Regions from separate parts of the Lacrimispora sphenoides JCM 1415 genome, predicted to be linked through region 2. Evidence: predicted binding sites of a transcription regulator. Region 2 holds the regulator's gene; the other holds the start of a gene.
The links. The regulator NrdR, encoded in region 2, represses ribonucleotide reductase genes. The targets are predictions, from matches to a motif close to CACAANATNTTGTG.

Region 1: BMX69_RS04965 (ribonucleoside-diphosphate reductase subunit alpha) is a predicted target of NrdR. The motif match lies at 1,543-1,556, and genes of this name have one in related genera.

What each region holds. Positions count from the first base shown of each region.
Region 1 is NZ_LT630003.1:1,100,696-1,109,559, reverse strand. It holds gene BMX69_RS04965 (ribonucleoside-diphosphate reductase subunit alpha) at 1-1,469, opposite strand, end outside; gene BMX69_RS04960 (ABC transporter permease) at 1,706-2,647, opposite strand; gene BMX69_RS04955 (ABC transporter permease) at 2,648-3,682, opposite strand; gene BMX69_RS04950 (ABC transporter ATP-binding protein) at 3,679-5,208, opposite strand; gene BMX69_RS04945 (BMP family protein) at 5,220-6,293, opposite strand; gene BMX69_RS04940 (MerR family transcriptional regulator) at 6,330-7,091, opposite strand; gene BMX69_RS04935 (amidohydrolase) at 7,125-8,519, opposite strand; gene BMX69_RS04930 (tRNA dihydrouridine synthase) at 8,678-8,864, opposite strand, start outside.
Region 2 is NZ_LT630003.1:2,093,716-2,102,579, reverse strand. It holds gene BMX69_RS09445 (dihydrodipicolinate synthase family protein) at 1-786, shown strand, start outside; gene BMX69_RS09440 (DUF4190 domain-containing protein) at 1,154-1,501, shown strand; gene BMX69_RS09435 (DUF975 family protein) at 1,498-2,325, shown strand; gene BMX69_RS09430 (PRC-barrel domain-containing protein) at 2,379-2,639, shown strand; gene nrdR (transcriptional regulator NrdR) at 2,743-3,195, shown strand; gene BMX69_RS09420 (YqeG family HAD IIIA-type phosphatase) at 3,203-3,712, shown strand; gene aroQ (type II 3-dehydroquinate dehydratase) at 3,860-4,288, shown strand; gene efp (elongation factor P) at 4,400-4,957, shown strand; gene argS (arginine--tRNA ligase) at 5,434-7,203, shown strand; gene BMX69_RS09400 (DEAD/DEAH box helicase) at 7,226-8,864, shown strand, end outside.

The DNA of each region.
Region 1 (8,864 bases), 990 kb from region 2:
TTTCCCAGGGAAAGGCTGGCTAAGTTGCACACAACAAAGTCTCCCGGCTTTGTTACGGTAACCACAACTGTCTCCCCGTCCACTGTCTGTATCTGCTGGTCCACCTGTTCCACCCCGCTCATATTCTGAGCAATTTCCGTACACAGATTGCTGCAGTAAATAATGCCGCTGTGGCTGTTTGGATTGGCTTCATTGACGATATCCCGGTTAAAGGTAAAGGGCGTTCCTGTTTCCACAGCGCTTTTTAAAACCAGACGGATGATATCTTTAATAGGAATGATCCGCTTGTGGATACGGCTGTCATTCACACAGTCCAAATATCGTTCCTCCCACTGGGTTCCATAAGAATCCTCCAATGCCCAGCCCTTTATCGTCAGAATCTCATGGGGGCACATTAAATACCAGTCCCCTTCTATGTTCTCTTTTGCCTGCTTCCAAAACAGGTTGGGATAACAGACAGCCGGGAAAACATCATGGGCCTTCATGCGGTCGTCTCCGTTATTGGTCCTGAGAGTTAAAAACTCCGGAAGATCCTTGTGCCAGACATCTAAATAAACCGCTACAGCTCCCTGCCGTACCCCCAGCTGGTCCACTGCCACAGCCGTATCATTGGCCAGCTTGATCCACCGGATCACGCCTCCTGCTGCTCCCTTAAAGCCGCGGATCGCACTCCCTGCGGCGCGGACCTTACCGAAATAAAGCCCCATGCCCCCTCCGAACTTACTGACCTTTGCAAAGCTGTCAATGCTCCGGTAAATGCCATCCAGACTGTCCGGTACGGTATCGATAAAACAGGAGGAAAGCTGATGATAAGGTTTTCTGGCGTTTGAGAGGGTGGGCGTTGCCATGGTGACCTTTAAAGTACTCAACATATCATAAAACCGTTTTACCCAAGTATCCCGGTCTTCCTTTTCCAGCATGGCAAGATGCATGGCAATTCCAAGAAACATTTCCTGGGGCGACTCTAAAGGCGCATTCTGCCGGCTACGGATCACGTACCGGTTAAGCAGCAATTCCAGCCCGGAATAATTAAACAGATGATTTCTGTTCTGAACCATATAGCTTTCATACCGGTCAATTTCTTCCTTCTTGTAATTCTCCAGAATGTAATCCCCATATAGCCCATCCTCTGTCAGAAAACGAATTTTATCATAAAAGCTTCCAATTTTTCTGCGATCCAGTTCTTCCTTTAACCTGTTTTCATAACGCAGCATGGAGAGCCTGGCCCCTATATACTCCCAGTTCGGAGTCTCCTGGGTCGTCAGCTCCACAGCCGCCTGGATGAGCGCCTCAAACCGTTCTCCCAGGCTCATATTTTTCTTACAGAACCCTGTGAATTTTACGGCGAGGTGTTCCAAATCATATGGTGCACCCCCCCAATCCTTCCGGATTCCCTCTAAAACGCCATCAAGCTCCGGCACCTCTTTAAAATATTCCAGAATTTCCTTTTTTCCATCTGTCTTGTCCATTCATAATTCCTGCCATTCCATGTTTTATATTAGTATCAATAACTGTTATTGGATCTCATATGTAAAAATATACCACAACATATAGTTAATTTCAACTACCGATACACAAAATATTCGTTTTCTAATGACTTTCTTCTTTTATTATTTCCAAATAATTGCTAGAAAATTAATTATTAAAAAAACGCTTAAAATCTTACAAAGTAAGATTTCAAGCGTTTTCATTAAGAGGAAAATCTTTATCTTGCACCGCGCACATAAGGCTTCCCAAGGCATTCCGGCCCATGATTTTTGTGGGCGGAGCCAAGCAGGGCTGCTAATGTGATCAGATAAGGAAGCATGGACAATGCCTGGGAAGGAAGGGGCACTCCCACCGCCTGAAGACGGATCTGCAGCGCATTGGCAGCACCGAACAAAAAAGCAGCTCCCAACATTCCAAAGGGAAGATAACGCCCTAAGATGACAGCCGCCAGAGCGATATATCCCCGTCCTGAGGTCATATTTTCCGAAAAATTCCCTACCTGTACCAGGACCAGATAAGCGCCCCCAATCCCGCCCAGAATTCCGTTTAACACCATGGAGATGTACTGGTACCGGTAAACCGGTATCCCGGCTGAATCCGCAGCACGGGGACTTTCACCGATGGCGGCAAAGGAAAGCCCGGTATTTGTCCTCTTATAAAAAAATGATACTCCCATGACCAGAAAATATATCAGATAGGTTAGAATATCCTGATTAAAAAGAGCATTGCCAATGAGAGGAATGTCGGCAAGCACCGGTATCCGCACTTTTAACAAAGGCTCGATCTGTTGGTAGGACTGTCCGCCTGAAATCAGTTTATACAGGAAGCTGGTAACACCAAGTATAAAAATATTAATGGCGATCCCGCTGACCGACTGGTCCTTGGACAGCCTGACAGACAGAACTCCATGAAGCATACTGACAGCCGCTCCCCCTGCCATACCGCAAAGAAGCCCTACAAGAATGCTTCCTGAGAAAAATGTGCCTGCAAAGGAGAAAAAAGCGCCGGAAAGCATGACGCCCTCCATTCCGATGTTCAATATTCCGCACTTTTCCGATATCGTCTCCCCAAGCCCCGCATAGGCAAGAGGCACAGCCATTCGAACTGCTGCCGATAAAAAGGCAGTCAGAAAGCTGGCGGTTAAAATCTGATGCATCATCTATTTCTCCTCCTTTGCTCTCATTTTTCCAGTCAGAAGCTCCCTGCCCAGTATAAGCAGAACGATAAATCCAATGAGAAAATCTACGATCGCAGAGGGAACTCCCATCTGCCTCTGCATGGAGTTTGCCCCAACTTCCAGAGCCGCAAATAAAACAGAAACCAAAAGTACGCCGCCCGGATGGTTAAAGGCCAAAAGAGTTATGAGGATTGCCGTATAGCCGCAGCCTCCTGAGATTCCTTCAAGCAGCTTCTTCTGAACTCCCAATACCTCCACAGCTCCCGCTATTCCTGCAAGGCCTCCGCTTAATACCGCTGACAGGATTATGTTCTTCACCACAGAAATGCCGCTGCATGCTGCTGCCCGTTTATTAAAACCCACCGCTTTGAATTCGTAACCTGAGGTCGTCTTTTCCATAAGAAACCATACAAATAACACGGCTCCCAGGGCTATAAAGATGCCCGTATGTACTCTGGTTGGCTTTAAGAAGCGTAAAAGCGTGACAGATGCATCTATCTTTTCAGATTGGGGAATGCTTCCCCCCGGATCCATGAGAAAGGTGCGGACTGCGATGCCCAAAAGATTCATGGAAATATAGTTAAGCATAATGGTGCATATAATTTCTGATATTCCAAGCTTTGCCTTTAATATGGCTGCTATCAAAGCCCATAAACCGCCAAAGAGAAAGCCGCAGCCAATGGCAAGGAGGATCCGGAAAATCCCGGGAACCCCGGTGGCATTCAAAGCCACCCAGGCAGATGCAAGAGCTCCTATGTAGAATTGTCCCTCTGCACCGATATTAAAAAAGCCGGTCCGAAACGCCACCGAGCAGCCAAGTCCGGTGAGAATCAAAGGAGTCGCTTTTACAAACACTTCCCCGAAGCCGCTCACGTTGCCGAAGATTCCATTAAAAAACATCCGGCCAGCCGTAAGAGGATCGGCCCCTGATAAAATGATAAGGATGGCCGCCATTGCAATGGAAAGGAACGCGATCTCCGTAACTTCCATTGCCTTCCATTTTTTCATGTGATTCATGGCCTTCCTCCTATTTCCGTCACTCCGCCCATATAAAGTCCGATTTTAAATACATCCGCTTCTTCCCTGCTAAGGATCCCCATAATCCGTCCTTCAAACATCACTGCAATCCGGTCGCTTAAGGAAAGGATCTCATCTAAATCAGCTGAAATGAGCAAAACACTTTTTCCCTGGTTCTTCTGCCTGATCAAAGTCTGATGTACAAATTCTGTTGCTCCGATGTCCAATCCTCTGGTAGGCTGGCTGGCTACAATGAGCCTGGCCTCTTTCGATATCTCACGGGATAAGATCACCTTCTGCTGATTTCCGCCACTCATAAGCTTGACCGGCGTCCTGGCCCCGCTTTTTCCCGATGTTCGGATTCCATACTCTTCAATGGCTTCTAAAGCCCGGTTCTCCGCCTTTTTATGATCCAGAATCCATTTTTTTGAAAATGGCTGACGGTTGTAGGTGCGCAGGATCATATTTTCTGTTACCGTCATGTCTACAACCAGACTATCCATGTGACGGTCATCGGATATATAGGAGATGCCATTATGAAAACGTTCTCTCACAGACCGGCTGTCAATTGCTTGCCCGTCAAACGCGATGGTTCCCTCCGTATGCTTACGGATTCCTGTGATAACCTCAGCAAGCTCCTTTTGTCCATTTCCTTCCACTCCGGCAATTCCAAGGATCTCCCCTTTATAAACCGTAAGGCAGATATGATCCAGCGCCTTTTTGCCGGCCCGCTTTTTTAATAAAGAAACGCCTTCAAGGCTTAATGCAGCTTCCTTTGACGTCTTTTTCCAGTCTTCCGTTTTAGGGGAAAGGGGCCTGCCTATCATAAAGGCAGATAATTCCTCCGGAGTGGTATCTGATGTGACCAGATCCTTAACCGCCTTTCCATCCCTTAAAATGGTAACTCTGTCGCTGATCGCCATGATCTCACTTAAGCGATGGGTAATGATGATGATGCCATGGCCTTCAGCCTTTAGCCGCCTTAACACATGAAAGAAATTTTCAGTTTCCTGAGGAGTCAAAACTCCTGTGGGTTCATCTAAAATGAGCAGGTCCGCCTTTCGGTACAGTGCTTTTAAAATCTCCACCCTCTGCTGTTCTCCCACGGAAAGGCTATAAACCGGTTCATCAGGCTTTACAAAAAGGCCGTATTTTTCCGCCAGCAGGCAGACCTCTTCTGAGGCCTGTTTTCTGTTAAGAACCTCTTTCCTGCTGCCAGATCCCAGAATGATATTGTCAAGCACTGTCATCCGGTTTACGAGAGAAAAATGCTGATGGACCATGCCGATTCCATGGCTTATGGCATCAGCTGGAGACTTAAACCGGACCGCTTCTCCTTTGTAGAAGATATCCCCGCCATCAGACTGGTAAATGCCAAATAATATGTTCATCAGCGTAGTCTTCCCGGCTCCGTTCTCTCCAAGTAAGGCATGGATCTCCCCTTTTTCCACGGAAAGGCTGATATCCTCATTGGCATACACTCCGGAAAATGCCTTTGTAATATGTTTCATTTCCAATAATGGCATATGAATACTCCCTATCTGATCTTTGTATCACAGGTTACCGTAAATTCTCCGGCTGCAATGGATAATACCTTTTTCTGAATCTCCGCCTTCACCTCATCCGGGACTTTGGCCTCCAGTTCATGGTATGATGCGATGCTCACCGCGCCTTCCTTCATGCCAAGATCATAGATTCCTCCTGCAAAGCTTCCGTCTGCCACCGTCTGAAAGGCTACTTCAATCACATGGGGGATATGGTATACAGAAGAAGAAAGAACCGTTTCCGGAGCCAGACCATTCTGATCATAGGAATCTCCGGTTGCATAAACCTTTGCTTCCTTAGCCGCATTGATAGCTCCTGTACCGGATTCGTTGGCACAATGGCCGATGACATCAGCTCCATTGTCAATCATAGCCTGTGCAGCTTCTTTTCCCAGAGCCGTATCCGTAAAAGAACCGGTCCATGCAGTCTGGACTTCAATATCAGGTTTTACGGACTTTGCCCCATCCTCAAAGCCATTCATGATTTTAACAAGGGAAGAGCCCTGAATGGGTCCTACAAAACCAATCTTATTGCTTTTTGACATTCCTGCTGCAAGCATTCCCATAATGTAACCGCCTTCTTCGCATTTGGTGACATAGGAAGCAACATTGTCAGCGGAAACCTCTCCCTCTGTTACAATGAATTTTGTATCCGGATACTGTTCTGCCACTTCAATGGCAGGATCGCCGAACTCATAGCCGTGGCCGATCACTACGTCAAAGCCATTGGCAGCATAATCGGCAAATGCAGCTTCAATGTCATCAGGAGTCAGATTTTCCGTATAGGCAGTCTCACAGCCATAATCGGATTCCAGAAGCTTTAATCCTTCATAGGCGGACTGGCACCAACCCATGTCATTGGCCGCACCGGAAAGACAAAGTGCTACCTTCAAAGATTTAGAGGTCTCAGATGTTTTAGAAGTTTCAGATGACTCAGAAGGATCAGCTGTTTCTGTTGTTTTAGGGGTCTCCGTTTTTGTCTCTGTGTTTTTACTGCATCCGGCTAAGGATGCGGCCGCCATGGAAGCGGTAAGAACCAGGGCTGCCAATTTTTTTAAGTTTTTCATAATGATTCTCCTCTCTTGTTGTCGATTACGCAGTTGTTAAGGTTTCAATATCCGGATCTGCGTATGAGTGATGTAATTGGAGCTTTGGTTTTCCACAAACTGATCCAGAATGTTAAAATTAATGGTAAGATCTTCAAATTCCAGATCCGGTCTAGCGTTCCGGATCCGCTCTATGGTAGCAGGAACCGTCTCATAAGAGCCCAGGTGATAGCCGCACAAAAAATCGCCGCCAGGAATTTTACGGATCTGATCCTTTCTTATGGTCTCCGGCAGCGGTTCGCCAGAAGGATATAAATAAGCTCCGAAATATTTCCCTTCTCCCTGATAAAAGGCAATGGTAGGATAAAAATAGAAGGAATTCTGCCGATAGATCATTTCTTCTTCACCAATGGCAAGATAGGCCCTGTCCTCAAAATGGCGGATGGTGATCTCATCCGTGCGGATATTTTCCATTTCTTCTTCAATAAAACGAAGTTTTCTCTGAATGGCCTCATCAATGGAAATCAGCTCCATCCATTGCCTGTGAAGCTCCTCTGAACGCTGCTTTAAGGAATCCAGAGCGGAACCGGCATGCTGTGTGCTCCGCTGCTTTGTAATTTCCTCCAGGGAGTATCCAAGCTTTCGCATGTAGCATACGGTTGCCAGTTCATAAATCTGGTCAAACTCGTATTTTCTCCTGCCGTTTTTTAAGTCCCGCATCCTTGGCTTAAATATGTCTATGCTGTCATAATAATACAGGGTCTGTATATTCAGCCCGAATAGTGATCCCATCTCTCCAATGGATAAAAATTCCTTCAAACCTTTTTCCTCAACTTTCTATGATCAGGCGGCTTATAAAAACGGACGGAATGCCTCGCTTGGCTTTCGTATCACTCTGGTGCAGACCGCCTCTCCCTCAGAAGCCAACCGTCTCTCGTCCACTCCGGTGATCACGCCATCCTTATAAACCACGTTTCCATTAATCATAGTGAGCCATACGTTTCCTGTCAAGCCAACCCTTGCAAGGAGATTTTTAGGATCATGGATTGCTCCCGTAAGCTCCAGGGCTTCTGCATCTATCATAAACAGATCAGCTGCCTTTTCCGGTTCAAGAGAACCAAGATCCGGTCTTCCCAGAGTCTTTGCTCCATTTACGGTAGCGATTTTTAACATATCATAGGCGGATACACAGCCGCCCCTTTCCTTTGCATGATAAGTCTGCATCAGATAAGCCGAGCGAAGGGCATCAAGAAGATTGGAGCTGTCATTGGTCGCGGATCCGTCACAGCCAAGGCTTATAAGCACTCCAGCCTCCTCCATGGCCTTGATATCAAGAATCGGGAAACCTCCCAGCACAGCCGGCGCAGGACAATGGGAAATTCCGGTTCCTGTTTCAGCAAGCAGCCTGTATTCTTCCGGCAGCACTTCCCAGTTATGGGCATACCAGACGTCTTCTCCGATAAAGCCGATGTCCCTGCACCATTCCAGAGTGCGCTTTCCGCAGCGGGCCTTGATCCCTTCCGTCTCCCCCTCTCCTAAATGGGTGTGCATCCTAACGCCCATGCTTCTGGCTGCGGCAACGGTTTCGGTAAATGTTTCCGGCCTGCAGTTGATCGGCTGGCAGGGCGCCATGACGATCTGCTGCATGGAATAAGGATTGGGATCATGGTAGAGACGGATAAGCCTTTCACAGTCTTTTATAAATTCATCTGTGGTCTCCAGCATATTATCTGGAATCGAGCTCCCCTCATTCCTTGGAAGCGTGTTGCTGCCCCTCCCTGCATGATAACGGATTCCCATAAGATTTGCTGCTTCCATCTGCCGGTCCACCGGATCCTTGCCGGTTTTCTTCGTATAGCAGTACTGGTGGTCAAAGGCGCAGGTGCAGCCGTGCTTGATTAAATCGGCAAAAGCCGTAAGAGTGGAATAATAAATGACATCATTGTCAACGATCTGAAAGATCCGGTAGATCTTATCGATCCAGTCCATGACCGTCAGATTCGGATAATCAATGGTGATCAGATTCCTTACAAAGGTTTGAAAGAAGTGATGATGGGTGTTGATTAGTCCCGGGTATACAAATTTTCCTGAACCGTCAATAACCTGTGCTCCTTCTTCCTCTATCCCAGGGCCTATTGACACAATCTTAGGCCCTTCAATCAGGATATCGGTGTCTTTGTACACATGGTCATTTTCATCGCAGGTTATAATTGCTTTGGCATTCTTTATTAATAATTTTGAAGCCATGTTATCCCTCCATTTTCAGTACGGCTCCATGCCGTCATTTTAAATCGAGGTCATTATATATCCTATAGTTACTATAGGTTCAAGTTTGAAACGTCAATTCATTAATTAAAAAAATTTATAATCATTTTATATTTTTCTTATAAACGATCATTCCATTCTTATACGCCGCCAAAAGCCCCACCCGATTCTTTTAAATCCAGTTCTCCAAACAGGCTGTCAACCACTGCCCTGTAATCTGCAAGGTGCTGGGATTTTCTGATCTTTTTCCCGTGTTTTTCGCTGCCGTCGAACATCTGGATCATATAAGCCCACAGCTCCTTCATCTTAAACAGGACATTGCGGTCC
Region 2 (8,864 bases):
GGAATTCTGATTCTTGGAAGTATCGGGGAGTTCTTTGCCATTTCGCTGGAAGAGAAGAAACGGATGATCCGGGAGGCCCTGGCTTACGTGGATCATCGGGTAACGGTTTATGTAGGGACCGGCGGTACTGTTTTCGAAGAATGTGCAGAGCTGTCCCGCTATGCCCTGGAGCAGGGGGCGGATGGAGTTATGGTCATCTCTCCCTATTACTTTAACCTGCCGGACAGCGCTGTTCTGGACTTTTATGATACACTGGCCGGAAGGATAGAAGGCCCGCTGCTGCTATATAATTTCCCTGCCAGAACCGGTTATGACTTAAAGCCTCAGGTGGTTCTTGAACTGGCCCGCAGGAGAAAGAATATTGTAGGGATTAAGGACACCGTAGATGTCATGGGGCATACCAGAGCTTTGATTCAGACTGTAAAGAGAGAATTTCCTGAATTTCTGATTTATTCGGGATTTGATGAATTCTTTTCCCATAATGTGATAAGCGGAGGAGACGGCTGCATCGCCGGGTTATCCAATTTTACGCCGGAGACAGCCTCTGCTCTTGCTAAGGCGGCTAAGAGGGAGGATTTCCGGCTGCTGCAGGAATACCAGATGAAGATCGACCGGCTTATGGCGGTATATGATGTGGGAGAACAATTTATACCTATTATAAAAAAGGCCATGGTGCTTTGCGGGGTACCCATGAAGTCCATTTGCGCCCGGCCCATGCAGGAGTCCACGGAGGGAGAGACCAGACGGCTTGAGCAGATTCTTAAGGAAGAGGGATTGCTTCGGTGAACGCAGAGGGATAGAGTTTTTTTAGCAGGAGAAAAGAACATTCTTTAACGGATATCCGCCGGAGAATGTTCTTTTTATTGAATGATAAAGCTCCTTATCAGCGGCTGTTATTACAGGATTTCATTCGCAGGTTTATCGTCAAATAAAATATTAATTTTACAGATAATGGAAAATATTGTATAATTGCCATATGATCGAAAGTAAAAGCCCTTTCGATTATCGGATGGACGGCGCAAAAAGCATGCGCTTTTTATCCTCACTTGCTTCGCAAGATCAGATGAACAGGCTGAAAAGCAGTCCTTTTATCTTCACTTGCCATACAAGTTCAAATAAGTTATATATAATGACAGAAAGGGAGATGATAGAAATGGATCAGGATAATCAAGATGGTTCCTGGCAGGAAAACCAGGATTGGGATCGTGGTGCCGTATATAAACAGCCAGAGAATCCGGTACATAGCAACATGGCCCTTGCCTCTCTGGTCATGGGGATTCTTGGTATTATAACCTCCTGCTGCTGTTACGGAGGATTGATTTTCGGAAGCCTTGGAATTCTGTTTGCCCTGCTTTCCAGGACAGAAGACAGGTTTGAAGGTTATGCAAAGGCAGGCCTTATTACTTCATCCATTGCCATTGTGCTTGTTGTATTGGTTCTTATCGTATTTGTGGGAACTGCGGCGATGAGTGGCCTGGGGCTGGGAGGTGTGTTTTCATGAAAACTTCATCATCAGAACTTAAAAGCCGTGCAAAACGGTCGTTGAAAGGCAGATACGGCTTGTGTATCGGCATCCAGTTTATAGAATACGCCATTCTTCTGGCTATAACCCTGGTGTATATTTTAACGTCCTTTTCTATGGGACTGGTAAGAGATCCTTTTTTTTATGGCGGCAGCGTATCTGCAGGAAATGTGATCCTGAAGGCAGGGGTTTATATCTCACTCCTGATCATTCTCTCTGTATACGGTCTTTTAAAACCAGGAGTACTTAAGATTTATATGGATATATGCAATGGCCGTGCCACCAAACTGTCTGATTTACTCTTTGCTTTTCAGAACAAGCCCCATAGGTTTTTAGGACTTTACTTTATAAATCTTTTCATTGGATTTGCCTGGGGGATACCGTACTTTGTTGTACTCATTGTAGCTGTCATCACTGATTTTATATCTGTCATGATAGTACTGCTGGTACTAACGTACCTGCTTCTGCTAATTGGAAATATCATAACAATGCTGTATTTATCCCAGTCCATGTACCTTCTCATCGAATCTCCGGATTTAAGGGTAATTGAGAGCCTTAAGGAAAGTGCAGCTATGATGAAGGGTAATAAGGGAGGCTATTTTTACCTTTTCATAAGCTTCATCGGTATGGTAGTCCTGGGATACTCTTCCATGGGTATTGGCTTACTCTGGATCATCCCTTATATTCAAGCTACTATGACAGAATTTTATTTTGATCTTAAGGAAAGGCTTTCTCGGAACAACCCCGGAAGAGGTGAGGAAATTTCCTTTGAATCCATGTGGAACCAGGAAAATCAGTGGTAGGGCCGTGTCATGCATGAGGTATGCGCATAGAATATACTAAGGAGGTGTATCCTATGCGAATTTGTGAACTAAAACAAAAAGAGGTAATTAATATCTGTGACTGCAGACGCCTCGGTTATGTTGGTGATGTGGATTTTGATATGGAAACAGGATGCCTTTTAGCCATAATTGTACCAGGACCAGGGTGCTTTTGCGGCTTTTTAGTCAGGGAAAAGGAGTTTGTCATTCCTTTCTGTGACATAAGGCAGGTGGGCCCGGACATCATCCTTGTAAATGTGGATTTGGAAAAGGCAACGGAAAGATGCGGGATATAAGGAGGATGGGCTTGCGGTTCTTTGGATTGTAAGCTATGATATATAAAACGAAGTTCGATTCGTGACACTAAAATTACAGTCCGTAGACAGGAGGACCAGAAACGTGAAATGTCCATTTTGCAATGAAGCAGACACCAAGGTCATTGATTCCAGACCAGCAGACGACAACAGCTCAATCAGACGCCGCAGACAATGCGAGAAATGCGGAAAGAGATTTACCACCTATGAAAAGCTTGAGACCATGCCCCTCATGGTTATTAAGAAGGATAATTCCAGAGAAGTTTATGACCGTTCAAAAATAGAATCAGGAATTCTTCATTCCTGCCATAAACGGCCGGTATCATCCCAGCAGATTGATTCCATGGTAGACGAAATAGAAACCCAGGTTTTCAACCGTGAAGAAAAAGAAGTGGAAAGCACGGTGATCGGAGAACTTGTCATGAAAAAGCTGCAGGAAGTGGATGAGGTTGCTTATGTGCGCTTTGCTTCCGTATACAGGGAATTTAAAGACGTGAGTACGTTTATGGAAGAAATAGGAAAACTATTGAAGAAGTAGGAGATATATGTTTAAAGTATTTTATCCGGATAAAGATGCGGCATCAGCATATGACATATCCTTCGAAGAATTATATAAGAATGGGATCAGAGGCGTGATTTTTGATATTGACAATACTCTGGTGCCTCATGGTGCGCCCGCAGATGAAAGAGCTAAGAAATTGTTTTTACATCTGCAAAACCTTGGGATGGAATCCTGCCTCCTTTCCAACAACAAAGAGCCGAGAGTGGCTTCCTTTGCCAGGGCTGCGGGCAGCCCTCATTATATTTATAAAGGAAACAAGCCCTGGAGAAAAGGCTATCAAAAAGCGATGGAGTTCATGAAAACGGATGCGAAACATACGGTTTTTGTGGGGGATCAGCTTTTTACCGATGTTTATGGAGCCAAAAGAGCCGGAATCTACAGCATTCTGGTCAGGCCGATTCATCCAAAAGAAGAAATCCAAATTGTTTTAAAGAGATATTTAGAAGCAGTTGTGCTGTATTTTTATCACAGAGATAAGAAAAGAAAAAAGTGAATTGTGTCAGGTGAAAGAACATTTCTGACGGGTAAAAGACAGCCTGACAGGTTATAATACGGATGAGACGATTCGGACAAGCCGGCTGATCCGGGACAAACTGGAGATGCTTTGCTAGGAAAGCATGAGAAAAGGTGGTAAAAGGATATGAAAATTCTTGTATTAAACGGGCCGAATCTAAACTTTTTAGGAATCCGCGAAAAGGGAATATACGGAACAGAGGATTATCATGCGCTGGTATCCATGCTGGAAGAAAAAGCGCAGAGAGAAGGTCATGAGCTGGAAGTCTTTCAGAGTAATTATGAAGGTGGAATCATCGATAAAATTCAGGAGGCATATCACAATGGAACAGAAGGGATCATCATTAATCCCGGAGCGTTTACCCATTACAGCTATGCCGTTAGAGATGCCCTGGGTTCCGTAGAGATTCCCAAGGTTGAAGTCCATATATCAAATGTCCATAAGAGAGAGGAGTTCCGCCATACATCAGTGACGGCGCCTGTTTGTACCGGACAAGTAGTTGGTCTGGGGCTTAAGGGATATGCTCTTGCAATGGATTATTTAACAGGAAAATAATTGCTCCGATTCAAGAAAAGGGAGATATTTGTAAAAAACTGTTGAAAATGTATTTGTTATAGTATAGAATATAAAAGGTTAAGAAGAGAAATTCAAGGAGGAATATCATTTATGATATCAGCGGGTGATTTTAGAAACGGTATCACATTGGAGATCGAGGGTACTGTTTATCAGATTATGGAGTTCCAGCATGTAAAACCTGGAAAGGGTGCTGCATTCGTAAGAACTAAGATTAAAGATGTGGTAAACGGCGGCATTAACGAGCGCACATTCCGCCCGACAGAGAAGTTCCCACAGGCAAGAATCGATAGATTTGACATGCAGTATCTGTATGCTGATGGAGATCTTCATAACTTTATGGATACGAATACCTATGAGCAGATGGCGTTATCTCCAGATATAATCGGTGATGCGTTAAAGTTTGTAAAAGAGAATGAGACGGTTAAGGTATGTTCTTATAATGGTAAGGTATACTCCGTAGAGCCTCCGTTATTCGTGGAGTTGGTTATTACAGATACAGAGCCGGGATTCAAGGGTGATACCGCTCAGGGAGCTACCAAGCCAGCTACGGTTGAGACCGGTGCAGTAGTATATGTTCCCTTATTTGTAGATCAGGGTGACAAGATTAAGATTGATACACGTACAGGTGAATACCTGTCCAGAGTATAAAAGGAAAAGGACCGGGCGATCTGCAAGGTCCTTTTATTAATTATGTATGATATTGGGAAAACAACGTAGAAAGGTCCGTTCTAATATTCCTGCGTTGTTTTTGTATTTTAAAGGTATTCGCAAAAGATATACCTGATCATCAGATTGCATATGGCAATCCATGCAGAATCATACGGGAAAATATTTAAATACGGGGAAATGCAATAAGAGAATATTGCAAGCATAGAAGGTAAATATGATAAAATAATAAAAGAAAGCACCTTTTTGGGTAAGATAAGGATTGTGCGATCCTCATAACTTAAAAAGGCGCTTATTTTATTACCGGATCACCTATTCCTGTCCATGTGGCTGAAGATCATGGAGCAGTACGGTTTTGGAAAAGAAAAGGGAAAAGAATTTGATTTTTAAGGTCACTTGTAATATAATTAATATTTAGCGTAGAAATATCTGGAATAGAAAAAGGAGACCAGGAACTGATGAAGAAGATTCTTGATTTGATTACAGCAGAGATGAAGGCAGCATTTGCGAACTGCGGATATGATGAGGCTTATGCAAAGGTAACCTTATCTAATCGTCCGGACCTTTGCGAATACCAGTGTAACGGAGCCATGGCAGCAGCCAAGGCTTATAAAAAGAAACCGTTTGATATAGCTTCGGAAGTGGTAGAAAAGCTTGTCGCCAGTCATGTATTTGCTGCGGTGGATGCAGTGATGCCGGGATTTATCAATTTAAAGCTCAATTCAGATTATCTGGCAGACTATATGAACGGCATGGCTGACGAAGAACAATGCGGCTGTGAAAGAACAGAAAACCCCATGACAATTGTGGTGGATTACGGCGGTGCCAATGTTGCAAAGCCTCTGCACGTAGGTCATCTTCGTTCCGCGATTATCGGGGAGAGTATTAAGAGAATGGGCCGTTTCCTTGGACATCATGTCATTGGAGACGTTCACCTGGGAGACTGGGGCCTTCAGATGGGACTGATCATTGAGGAGCTTAAGGACAGAAAACCGGAGCTGCCTTATTTTGACGAGTCCTATGAAGGAGAGTATCCAAAGGAAGCACCCTTTACCATCAGTGAGTTGGAAGAGATATACCCTGCGGCCAGTTCAAAAGCCAAATCCGATGAGGAATTCAGCACCAGAGCTCATGATGCCACTTTGAAGCTGCAAAACGGTTTTAAACCTTACCGTGCCATCTGGCGTCATATTATAGAAGTATCTGTTTCTGATTTAAAGAAAAATTACGGAAATCTCAATGTTTCCTTTGATTTATGGAAAGGGGAAAGCGATGCGGAACCCTATATTGCCGGTTTAATAAAGGAGCTGGAAGATAAGGGCCTTGCTTATGAAAGCCAGGGAGCCCTTGTTGTGGATATTGGAGAAGAGAGGGATACCAAAGAACTTCCTCCCTGTATTGTAAGAAAATCTGACGGTGCAGCCCTTTATTCTACTTCTGATCTTGGAACCATCATTGAACGTGAGAAAGATATAAAGCCTGACTGGTATATCTATATTACGGATAAACGTCAGGAACTGCATTTTGTCCAGGTGTTCCGCGTGGCGAAAAAGGCAGGCTTTGTATCACAGGATAAGAAGATGTCTCATCTTTGCTTTGGAACCATGAACGGAAAAGACGGTAAGCCATTTAAGACAAGGGACGGCGGAGTTATGCGTCTGGAAACACTGATTTCTGACATCAGCCAGGCAGCTTATGAAAAGATCATGGAGAACCGTACTGTTTCTGAGAAAGAGGCAGAGGAAACATCAAAGATCGTGGGAATGGCAGCCTTAAAGTATGGGGATCTGTCTAATCAGGCATCCAAGGATTACGTATTTGATATGGACCGTTTCGTATCCTTTGAGGGAAATACCGGTCCTTACATCCTTTATACGATCGTAAGAATTAAGTCCATTCTGGCAAAATACCAGGACCTTGAGGTTAAATACCAGGGTGAGGAGCAGATTCTTGCAGCTGCATCAGAGGCAGAAAAAGACTTGATGCTCCAGCTTTCCAGATATAATGAAATCATGGAAACAGGCTTTACGGAGCTTGCGCCCCATAAAATATGCCAGTACATTTATGAACTTGCCAATGCATTTAACCGTTTTTACCATGATACCAAGATCATATCCGAAGAGGATAAAAAACGGCAGGCATCCTGGATCCGTTTTATCAGGCTGACCAAGGATGTATTAAATGCATGCATTGGCGTACTGGGAATCGAAGCGCCGGAACGAATGTAATGGTGAACGGATGTGAGGAACTATGAGAGTATCACACTTGACGACAAATACCTTCTGGAAGGGTGAATCAGGTGTCAGTGCCCTGGTGGAGGATCAGGGAAAGGAATATAAGGCAAATTTGCATATCAAGGGTAGTCAGGTTTTTGACTACTCTTGTTCTTGTGCCCAGGGAAATTCTTACCGCGGGATGTGTCCTCACTGCAAAGCTCTGTTTGAGGTGTATAAAGAGCTGGACTCAAACCCTGGAAGGCCTGTACTCACTTCCCAGCAGGCAAGAGCCATGATCCGGGAATATACCAACCGGGAGGTATCCCGGATCATGAGCGAGGGAGAAGAGGAACAGGTGAAACTTTCCCTATCCCTCCTCATCAGCCGAAGAGAAGTGAAGCTGGAATTTAAGCTTGGGAAGGACCGGCTCTACATGGTGAAGGATCTGGCTGCATTTGCAAATGCGGTAGAAAACGGCACCTATGTGGAATACGGCAAAAATCTTGCGTTTCATCACAGCCCTTCTGCCTTTGCGAAGGAGAGCCGCCCCCTTCTGGAATTTGTGCTGGAGATTGTAAATGCATATTGTGAGCATTATGAACAGTTTCAGAAAAGTTCCTTTTCCACAAAACCAGTTCTGCGGTTTTTAAATTTAAGCCGCGCAAACCGGGACCGTTTTTTTGGAATCATGATGGGAGAGACCCTGGAATTTGAGGATTACAAGGGGCAGAAGCGGCAGCTGATGATCGTTGACCGCAATCCCAACTTAAAGGTTACGGTAAAGCGTCAGGGACGGGATGGAGTTTTGGTGTCCGTTGACCGGGAGCTTTTGACCTTTGAGGGGGAACACCGCTTATATCTTGCAGATATGAAATACTTATACTGCTGTGACCAGCCCTGCAGTGAGGCCCTCTCCGTGTTTCTGGGGCAGATGATGGAAGGATTTAAACCTACCTATGAAACGGAAATCAATGACAAGGATATGCCTCTTTTTTATGAACGGGTTTTAAAAAGGATTGCTGCCTACTGCACCATAGATTCCAAAGAACTGGATCTGGAAGCTTATAAACCGGAGGAGTTAAAGGCGAGGTTTGATTTTGATTCCGATGGGCAGGGCGGGCTGATTTTAAAGCCGACCCTTTCCTATGGGGACTATTCCTTCCAGCCGGTGGAAGATGAGCGCCTGCCCCGCACCGTTTGCCGGGATGTGCCGGGAGAGTTCCGCATCAGCCGCCTGATAACCCGCTACTTTAAATATAAGGAATATGAATCGGAATATCCGGCCATTCGGGATGATGAGGAAGCGGTATACCGGTTACTTACTTCAGGGATGAGTGAGTTCATGGCGTTGGGAGAAGTCTATTTTTCCGAATCCTTTAAAAAGTTAAAAGTTCTTCCTCCTCCCAAGGTATCCATCGGAGTCCGGAGTGTAGGGAACTGGCTGGAACTGGATGTGGATACGGCAGGGCTGTCAGGAGAGGACTTAAGCAGGCTTTTGGAAGTATATAGCCAGAAAAAGAAGTATTACCGCTTAAAAAGCGGGGAGTTTATAAATCTTGACGACAACGGGCTTATGACGGTTGCAAAGCTGATTGAGGGCTTATCTGCTGACCCTGACAAGCTGGGCAAGTCGTTCCGCCTGCCTAAATACAGGGCGCTTTATCTGGACAGCA